Regions from separate parts of the Aeromicrobium sp. Leaf291 genome, predicted to be linked through region 2. Evidence: riboswitches for the same ligand, from Rfam matches in the RefSeq annotation. Region 2 holds a riboswitch; the other holds the start of a gene.

Region 1 (4,409 bases), on a different contig from region 2:
CTCCAGCTGTGACACGTAGGGGTAGGACAACCCCGACCTCTCAGCCAGCTGGGACCGCGACATGCCTTGCCGCTTGCGGAACTCCGCCAGCACTCGTCCAAAAGAGGAATCCGTCGACATCTCAATGCTCCTTGCATAATCTGTCTGCAGTCTGCATTATGCTCATTGCACACCCTACCTGAGAGGAGATGATCATGAAGCTCTCGACACACCTGAGCCGCGATCGCTTCGACTGGATGCAGGACTCCCTGCGCCGTCGCGACCACGCCGTCATGCTCGTCCGCGTCGCCGGCACCCTGCCCGAGGGATACGCCGTCCGCCCCACCGACCGCGCCGCGTCGCACCTGGTGGTGGTGCTCGACCGCAGCGGCTCCATGTCCGGCGGACGTCTCGAGCACGCCAAGCGGGCGCTGGTCGACGTCGTCGGCAGGCTCTCCCCCGACGACTCGTTCGGGCTCGTCACCTTCGACAACCGGGTCGAGGTGGTGGTGCCCGCCGGACCGGTCACCGACCCCGCCGCCGTCATCCGGCACATCGAAGGGGTGCACGCCGGCGGCAGCACCGACCTCGGCGCCGGGCTGGTGCGGGGGCTGGAGGAGGCACGCCGGATCGACGTCGGTGCGGGTGTGCGGGTACTGCTGGTCAGCGACGGCCACGCCAATGTCGGCGTCACGGACCCCGAGGCGCTCGGGGGGCGCGTCGGGGCCATGCGGGCACGCGGCATCACGACGTCCACGCTCGGCGTGGGGCTCGGGTACGACGAGACGCTGCTCTCGACCATCGCCCGGGCCGGTGCCGGCAACGAGCACTTCGCCGCCGAGGCCGACGCCGCAGCAGCAGCGATCGGCGAGGAGTGCGGGGAGCTGGCCGCCCAGCGGTTCCTTTCGGTCCGCCTCACCATCGCGGCTGCGTCCGGCATCCGCGGACTCGACGTGGTCAACGACCTGCCCGTGGTGCCGGTGCCCGGTGGGATCCAGGTCGACCTCGGCAGCATGCGGGTCGACGAGACCCGCTCGCTCGTGGTCGAGTGCGCACCGCACCCGGCCACCCGGCCGGGGCGGCGCAAGATCGGAAAGCTCCGCGTCGACTACGTGCTCGCCGACGACCTGAGCGACCAGCACACGTCCACCACGGTGTGGACGCACGTGAGCCGGCCCGACGAGCGCGAGGCGGGATCGGACCGCCAGGTGCTGGGTGAGTGGTACGTGCAGCGGGTGCTGCGACGCCGGCGCAAGGCCCTGGCGCTGCTGGCCCGCGGCGACGACATCCGCGCGGCTCGCGAGTTCGCGAAGCTGGCGACGCTGGCGCACTCTGCGGCGTCGAAGGTGCCGGCGGCGTTCCGCGCCGAGCTGCTCCGCGAGGCCCAGGAGGCCGAGCGGATGGCCGAGCCCGAGCTGTTCCTGGCGATGGCGCCGGACGACCGGCAGTTCATCAGCAAGAACATGACGGCCGATGGTGGTCGCCGTTCCCGGAGGCGCTCGTGAGCGCCGAGCAGACCGGCCCCGAGGGGCAGGAGGAGAGCCGCATGAGGCGAAAGGTGATCGTCGTGCTCGTCACGACGCTGGTGGTGGCTCTCGGCGCCACGGGGACGGTGCTGTTCGTGCAGCACCGCGCCGAGGCCGAGCGCGTGGCGGCAGCTGCCGCCGAGGAGCGCGCAGCCGAGAAGGAGCGGCGCGAGGCGATCGCCGCGGCCCAGGCCGCGCACGAGGAGTGCGTGACCGCCACGGCCGACTACCTCGCGGCGGTGCAGGACATCGACGCCGTGGTCTCCGTCGGCGTCAACTACGAGGACTACAGCGACCTCGTGCGCGACGCTGCCATCTCCCAGCGGCGTCTCGGCGACGTCTCGGCGCGATGCGCCGGCGGTGTCGTCGAGCCGCTCGACGAGGCGCTCGGCGAGTACACGGACGCCTCGACGAAGTGGGACGACTGCATCTTCGACGACACGTTCTCCTGCGACGTCGACGACCTCGACCTCTCCAGCGGATGGCTGCTCGCCGGTGCGTCACTGATGACTGCAGAGGAGTTCGTCGACGGTGCCGGCGGTGACGCGGCGTGAACACCTCGCACTCGGGGCAGCTCTGTCGGAGCCCGTGGCTAGCGTCGGGGCAGGTCAAGAGAGCCACCCACGCCTTCGGACAGTGGTGGCCGGCAACCGCGTCGCCCGACACGGTGCCTTCCGGAGAAGACCTGGGCTGCACCGTCCGGTGCGGTCAAGCGGGCACTCGCGGTGCCCCTGAACCCTCAGGAGGGCCCATGGACGTCGATCTCGCTGCGTACGCGCACCACCTCGACCCGGACGACCTGCGGAAGCTGTTCCACCACGGTCACTGGATCCCCGTCCTTCGGGGCATCACCCAGGCGTACGTCGAGCGCCACTACCCGGGCTGGTCGTGGAATGCCCGCACGGCCGTCCTGGAAGAAGCCGGCGTCGCGCACCGCCTCGGTACGCGCAACATGCACCCGCACTTCGTCCCGGACCGGTTCGTCGAGAGCGTGCACCTCAACAGCCCAGACGATCTCTGCATCGTGTGGATCGACGGGTCGGTGACCGTGCGATGAGCTTCCAGATCGTGCCCGGCGACCCTCGGTCGACCGTCATCGTCCACGTGCCGCACGCCTCCCGCGAGATCCCGGACGAGGTCCGTGCCGGTCTCCTCCTGGACGACGAGGCCCTCGAGCGAGAGCTCGACGCCATGACGGACGCCTTCACCGACGTCGTCGCTCAGCTCGCCGCGGACTCCGCAGGGGTGCGCCCTTGGCTGTTCGTCAACAGGTTGTCGCGCCTCGTCGTCGACCCTGAGCGTTTCCCGGACGAGCGGGAGGAGATGAACGCGGCTGGCATGGGTGCGGCCTACATTCGCACCTGCGAGGGATTCAACCTCCGGCACGACCCGACCAGACTCGTCGAGACGTACTTCGACCCGTACTCCCGCGCGTTCGCGGAGCTGCTCGACGAGCGCATGGACGCCGTGGTCTCGGTGACGATCATCGACCTGCACTCGTTCCCCGTCGAGGCGCTCTCCTACGAGCTGCACCGCGACGGCCACCGACCCGAGATCTGCCTCGGCACGGACCCCTTCCACACTCCGCGTGCGCTCCTCGACGAGGCCCGCCGAGCCCTGTGGCCAGTGGGCATCGAGGGCGACATCGCCGTCGACACGCCGTTCTCGGGCAGCTACGTGCCCCTGCACGTCTACCGCGTCGACCGCATGGTGCAGGCGATCATGGTCGAGGTTCGGCGGGACCTGATCACGCTCTCGCCTGCGGAGCGCGACGACCGAGGCATCGGCCGCGTCGCGCGCGGCCTGGCCACGCTGATCGACCGTGCCGCCACCTTGGCACCGACCTTCGAGCACCCGCACGGGGTGAGCCTCGCCCGCGCGGTCGGCGTGTCCGACCCGTCGATGCTCAGCGACACGTTCCGCGTCCGCTTCGGAGGCGACCTGGCAGCGCCGCTCGAGGTCGTCGACCAGGGCGACCATCTGCTGCTGCGCTACGACGACATGACGTCGCGCCACCCGTACCCCATCAGCGTCCACGAGATCGAGAACGCCATCGAGCTCCTCGACGACCCCACGCTTCACACCGACTGAACCGGAGGTCCGCCATGAATGCCATCCTTGATCCCTCGTCCCTGTCCGACGAGTACGCCGCCGTCCTCGCCCGTCTCGACGCGCTCGCCGCCATCACGGCCGAGTACACCGAGCGCCGCCTCCTGCTGGAGGGGCTGCTCGACGACGAGCGCCTCCCCGCGTTCATGGCGCACCCCTACGCCCTGCTCTCCGCCGAAGAGGAGGTCGAGCTGGCCGGCTACGTCGTCGCCGGGCTGGCCGCCGCAGGTGACGTCGGCCCCGATGCCACCCGCGCCGTGCGGCTCGGCTCGCTGGCGCGCGAGCGGTTCGTCCTCGCCAATGTGCGCCTCGTGATCTCGATCGTGCGGGTGACGAACCGGGAAGGTCTCCCGTTCGACGACTGCATGCAGGCCGGGCTGATGGGGGTCATGCGCGCCGCCGAGAAGTTCGATCCCTCGTTCGGCACGAAGTTCTCCACCTACGCCACCTGGTGGATCCGCCAGCACGTGCAGCGCTCGATCGCCGACACGGCGCGCGTGGTCCGACTCCCAGTGCACGTCCACGAGGACCTGCGACCGGTCCGGGCGGCGCGGAGGGCGCTGCGCGAGTCCCTCGACCGCCTCCCCACCCTCACGGAGATCTCCGACGCGACCGGCCGCCCCGTCGCCAGGGTGGAGCAGGTGCTCGCGTTCGACCGCGACGTCATCGATCTCGACGCCGCCGCCGAGATCACCGGCGACGACGTCCGCTGGGCCCACCGCCCAGACGTCGACGTCGAGGAGTCGCTGGACCGCGCACGCCTGTGCGACCAGGTGCTCTCGCTCCTCACCGACC
Region 2 (4,409 bases):
CAGCGCAGCATCGGCGTCATCGTGCACGCCGTGCCGGCGGCCGCCCTCGTGCTGAGCGCAGGCACCCTCGGCTTCGTGGCGTCCCTCGTGATCTATCTCGTCTACAAGGACCGTGGCGAGTACGCCCGCCGCCAGGCGGCCAACTCGCTCAACGTCCAGATCACCACGGGCATCCTGCTGCTGCTCTCGCTCCCGCTCATGCTGGTGCTGATCGGCTTCGTCACCTACGGGATCGTCATCGTCTGGGCCGTCGTGCTGCACGTCGTCGGCGCGGTGCGCGCCAGCAACGGCGAGTGGTGGAACCCGCCGCTCACCCCCCGCTTCGTCCGCTGACGCGGCTCGGAGATTCCCAGGTCGACCTGGGAATCGCCCGGCACGCACGGCTTCCTCACGTCTGCACGGGTTGCTTCCCGTGCGGGCGTGAGGTCTCCGTGCGCCGGTGCGCCTGTTCGGCTGCCCACCCGCAGGACGAGGATCAGGCGCAGCCGCCGGCGACGGCGGGGATGATGCTGATCTGCGCGCCGTCCTTGACGGGGGTCTCGAGGCCCTGGGCGAAGCGCACGTCCTCCTCGGCCACGTACACGTTGACGAAGCGGCGGAGCTTGCCGTCCTCGTCGACGATGCGGGCCTTGATGCCGGCGTAGGACGACTCGAGCGAGTCGAGCACCTCGGCGAGCGTCGCGCCGTCGGCCTCGACCTTGGAGGAGTCGCCGGTGTAGCTGCGCAGGATGGTGGGGATGCGGACGGACACGGACACGGTGGTCTCCAGTCGATCGAGGGGTGAGGGGCGGGAGCGGTCGTCGGCTCAGGCGAGGCCGGAGGCGACGAACGCGTCGTACGTGGGGGCGATCGTCGCGGCCGGGCCGACGCGGCCCGAGACGGCGTCGAGGGTCTTGAGCCCGTGGCCGGTGTTGATGAACACCGTCTCGAGGTCCGGGTCGAGCTGCCCGGTCTCGACGAGCTTCTTCAGGACGGCCAGCGTCGTGCCGCCGGCGGTCTCGGTGAAGATGCCCTCGGTACGCGCCAGCAGCACGATCGCGTCGCGGATCTCGTCGTCGCTGACCTGCTCGACGGCGCCGCCGGTGGCCCGCGCGATGTCGAGCACGTAGATGCCGTCGGCGGGGTTGCCGATGGCGAGGGACTTGGCGATCGTGTCGGGCTTGACCGGGCGGATCGCGTCATGACCCTCGGCGAACGCCGTGGCCACCGGGTTGCAGCCCTGCGCCTGGGCGCCGAAGACCTTGTAGGGCTTGTCCTCGACGAGGCCGAGGTCGATGAGCTCCTTGAACGCCTTGTGCACCTTGGTCAGCTGCGAGCCGGAGGCCACCGGGATGACGATCTGGTCGGGCAGGCGCCAGCCCAGCTGCTCGGCGATCTCGTAGCCCAGCGTCTTGGAGCCCTCGGCGTAGAACGGTCGGACGTTGACGTTGACGAACGCCCACCCGTCCTCCTCGCCGGCGATCTCGCTCGCGAGCTTGTTGACGTCGTCGTAGTTGCCCTCGACGGCGACGAGGTTGTCGGTGAAGACGGCCGAGTTCACCTGCTTGGGCGTCTCGAGGTTGCTCGGGATGAACACGACGGTGCGGATGCCGGCGCGCGCCCCGGCGGCGGCCACGGCGTTCGCGAGGTTGCCGGTCGACGGGCACGCGAAGACCTTCGCGCCCAGCTCGGTGGCGGCGCTCAGGGCGCACGCGACGACGCGGTCCTTGAAGGAGTTGGTGGGGTTGGTGCTGTCGTCCTTGACCCAGAGCCTGGTCAGGCCCAGCTCGGCGGCGAGGTTGCGCGCCTCGAGCAGCCGCGTGAAGCCGGGCTCGGTGTTCGGGCTGGACTCGATGTCGTCGGGCACCGGCAGGAGCGCCTTGTAGCGCCAGATGTTGCGCGGGCCGCTCTCGATCTGCTCGCGCGTGACCGTGCCGAAGTCGTAGTCGACCTCGAGCGGGCCGAAGCAGTCGTCGCACGCGTAGTGCGGGCCGAGCGGTCGCGTGGCGCCGCACTCGCGGCAGACGAGCCCGGTGGCGGACCCGAAGGCGCCGTCGCGCAGCGAGCCGCGCTGGGCGACCTCGGCCTGGTCGACGTCGGATGCCGCGGACGTGGTGGACGGGGCGGTGGTGATGCTCACGAAAGCCTCCTGGTCATCTTTCCCGACCTCTCTGGTCGGGACGGAATGAGCACCTGGCTCCGGTGTCCTGGGTGGACGGTGGAGCTGGTTGCTGGGGCGTCGTCGGGCCGTGTCCCTGTACCCCTCTGGATGAGCAGGTCCAGCGTAGGCAGGCGTCTCACCATGTGTCCAATTGGTCCGCGATGCGAGACGCAACGGTCCACGGAGCGGGCGTCCACAGATCGAGCCGCAGGCGAGCGCGCCGCCCGTGGTCGTCCACAGCCGTCGGCGCAGCCGGGCGTCGCGCCGGCCACGAGGGCCATGTCCCGTCGACCGCACCGGACCGACCGGTGCCGACGTCGGAGGTCTTCACCATGCCGCTCACCATCCGTCCACTCCGCACCCGTGCCGCCACGCTCGTGGCTGCGCCGACTCTCGCCGTCACCGCCGGACTGCTGAGCAGCGCCGTCCTCGCCGACCCGCCGTCCAGCCGGCACCGCCTGCCGGGGCACACGATCGTGGCCGTGGAGGGCGATGCCGAGAACGGCTTCAGCGTGTTCCGGCTGGACGGCAGCAGCGAGCACCCGCCGACGCTCTCGGAGTCGACGGCGGAGTGCCACGAGCACGACGACCCCACCGACGTCGTGGTGTGCCTGGCCGAGGTCGAGACCCGCCTCGAGGGGCTGGCCGACGTGCAGCTCAGCCTGCGCTGGGCAGCGGAGCGTCGCGGGGGCCCCGGCCCTCGGTGAACCGGGCGCACGTGTGACGCACGGGACCCGACCCCGGTTCCCGCGGCAGGCCTAGGAGGCCTCGGTGAGCGAGTCGGCGACGTCGCCGAACACGCAGTCGGTGAGGGCCAGCAGCGCGGGGTCGCCCGTCACGTGCTCCGGGGCGCCGATGGCCAGCATCACGTTGATGAGCATGCCGTGGGCCACGAAGTCACGGGCCCGGTCGTCGTCGATCCCGGTGCCGCGGACGACCTGGAAGATCTCGGTCATGCGCGACCGCGCGAACGCCCCGATCTCGGGATCGGTCGCGGCGGCGAACCCGTGGACCATGAGCTGCAGGGCGTCGCGGTCGCGCAGGACCAGGTCGGCGTAGGCCTGGCCGAGCGGCGAGAGGCCCTCCTCGGAGTCGGGGTCGATCACCTGCGTGGCGATGACGTGCTCGAAGGCGTCGATGATGCGACGGGTCGCGCGGTCGAACACCTCCACGAACAGCTCGAGCTTCGTGCCGAAGATCCGTACGACGTAGGGCTGCGAGACGCCGGCCTCCTTGGCCACAGCGTCGGTGCTGGTCCCGGCGTACCCCGTCCGGGCGAAGGCGCGGGTGGCGGCCTCGAGCACGAGCTCGCGGCGGGCGTCGGCACTCATCCGAGGGGTCATGGTTGACAGGTTATCACCCGATTACTTAAAGTCGTCCACAAGTAATCATTCGATGCCTTCTACGTTCGGCCCCCTCCCCAGGAGCACTCCCATGACCACCGACACCCTCGACTCCCCCGCCTCTGCCCCACCGCCCACGGGCACGCCGTCGGCGACCACGACCTCCGCGCGCCGACGCACGGCGCTCGCCCTCACGGCGGCCTCGTTGCCGATGTTCATGGCCACCCTCGACAACCTGGTCATGACGAGCGCCCTGCCGGTCGTGCAGTCCGACCTGGGCGCCACCGACACCCAGCTGTCATGGTTCATGAACGCCTACACGCTGCCCTTCGCGACGTTCATGCTCGCGCTGGCCGCCGTGGGCGACCGCCTCGGACGACGACGCGTGATGCTGGCCGGCATCGGCGTCTTCACGCTCGGGTCCGTGGCCGCCGCGCTGAGCGGGTCGGCCGAGGCCCTCATCGCGGCGCGGGCCCTCCAGGGCGTCGGCGCCGCGGCGATCGTGCCGCTGTCGCTCACGCTCCTCGTTGCCGCCGTGCCCCCCGCGGCGCGAGCGGCCGCGATCGGCATCTGGAGCGGCGTGGCCGGGCTGGGTGTCGCCGTCGGGCCCGTGATCGGCGGCGCCGTGGTCGAGGGGCTCAGCTGGCAGGCCATCTTCTGGATCAACGTGCCCGTGGCCCTGGTCGCCGTGCCGCTGCTCCTGCTCGCCACCCCGGAGTCGCGCAGCTCCGCGCCCGGACGCCCCGACGTCGTCGGCACGTTCCTGCTCGGTGGTGCGGTCTTCGCAGGTGTCTGGGGCATCGTCCACGGCAACGACGACGGGTGGTCCTCCGCCGGGGTCGTCGGCACCCTCGTGGCCGCCTCGGCCCTCGCGCTCGGGTACCTGACATGGGCCGCACGGCTCGACCGATCCACCCGCCCGGGTG

The links. A riboswitch is a leader RNA that binds a small molecule or an ion and turns the genes downstream of it on or off. The one in region 2 is predicted to bind S-adenosylmethionine.
Region 1: another riboswitch for S-adenosylmethionine. It lies ahead of ASF35_RS11990 (hypothetical protein); the one in region 2 lies ahead of thrC (threonine synthase).

What each region holds. Positions count from the first base shown of each region.
Region 1 covers NZ_LMNM01000002.1:475,460-479,868, reverse strand. Annotated here, with positions in the region: gene ASF35_RS18570 (helix-turn-helix domain-containing protein) at 1-120, opposite strand, end outside; gene ASF35_RS12000 (VWA domain-containing protein) at 195-1,484, shown strand; gene ASF35_RS11995 (hypothetical protein) at 1,526-2,059, shown strand; SAM riboswitch class IV at 2,112-2,226, shown strand; gene ASF35_RS11990 (hypothetical protein) at 2,257-2,562, shown strand; gene ASF35_RS11985 (N-formylglutamate amidohydrolase) at 2,559-3,596, shown strand; gene ASF35_RS11980 (RNA polymerase sigma factor RpoD/SigA) at 3,611-4,409, shown strand, end outside.
Region 2 covers NZ_LMNM01000001.1:941,498-945,906, reverse strand. Annotated here, with positions in the region: gene ASF35_RS04755 (DUF4870 domain-containing protein) at 1-333, shown strand, start outside; gene ASF35_RS04750 (ubiquitin-like small modifier protein 1) at 476-757, opposite strand; gene thrC (threonine synthase) at 806-2,113, opposite strand; SAM riboswitch class I at 2,130-2,255, opposite strand; gene ASF35_RS04740 (hypothetical protein) at 2,473-2,847, shown strand; gene ASF35_RS04735 (TetR/AcrR family transcriptional regulator) at 2,899-3,483, opposite strand; gene ASF35_RS04730 (MFS transporter) at 3,575-4,409, shown strand, end outside.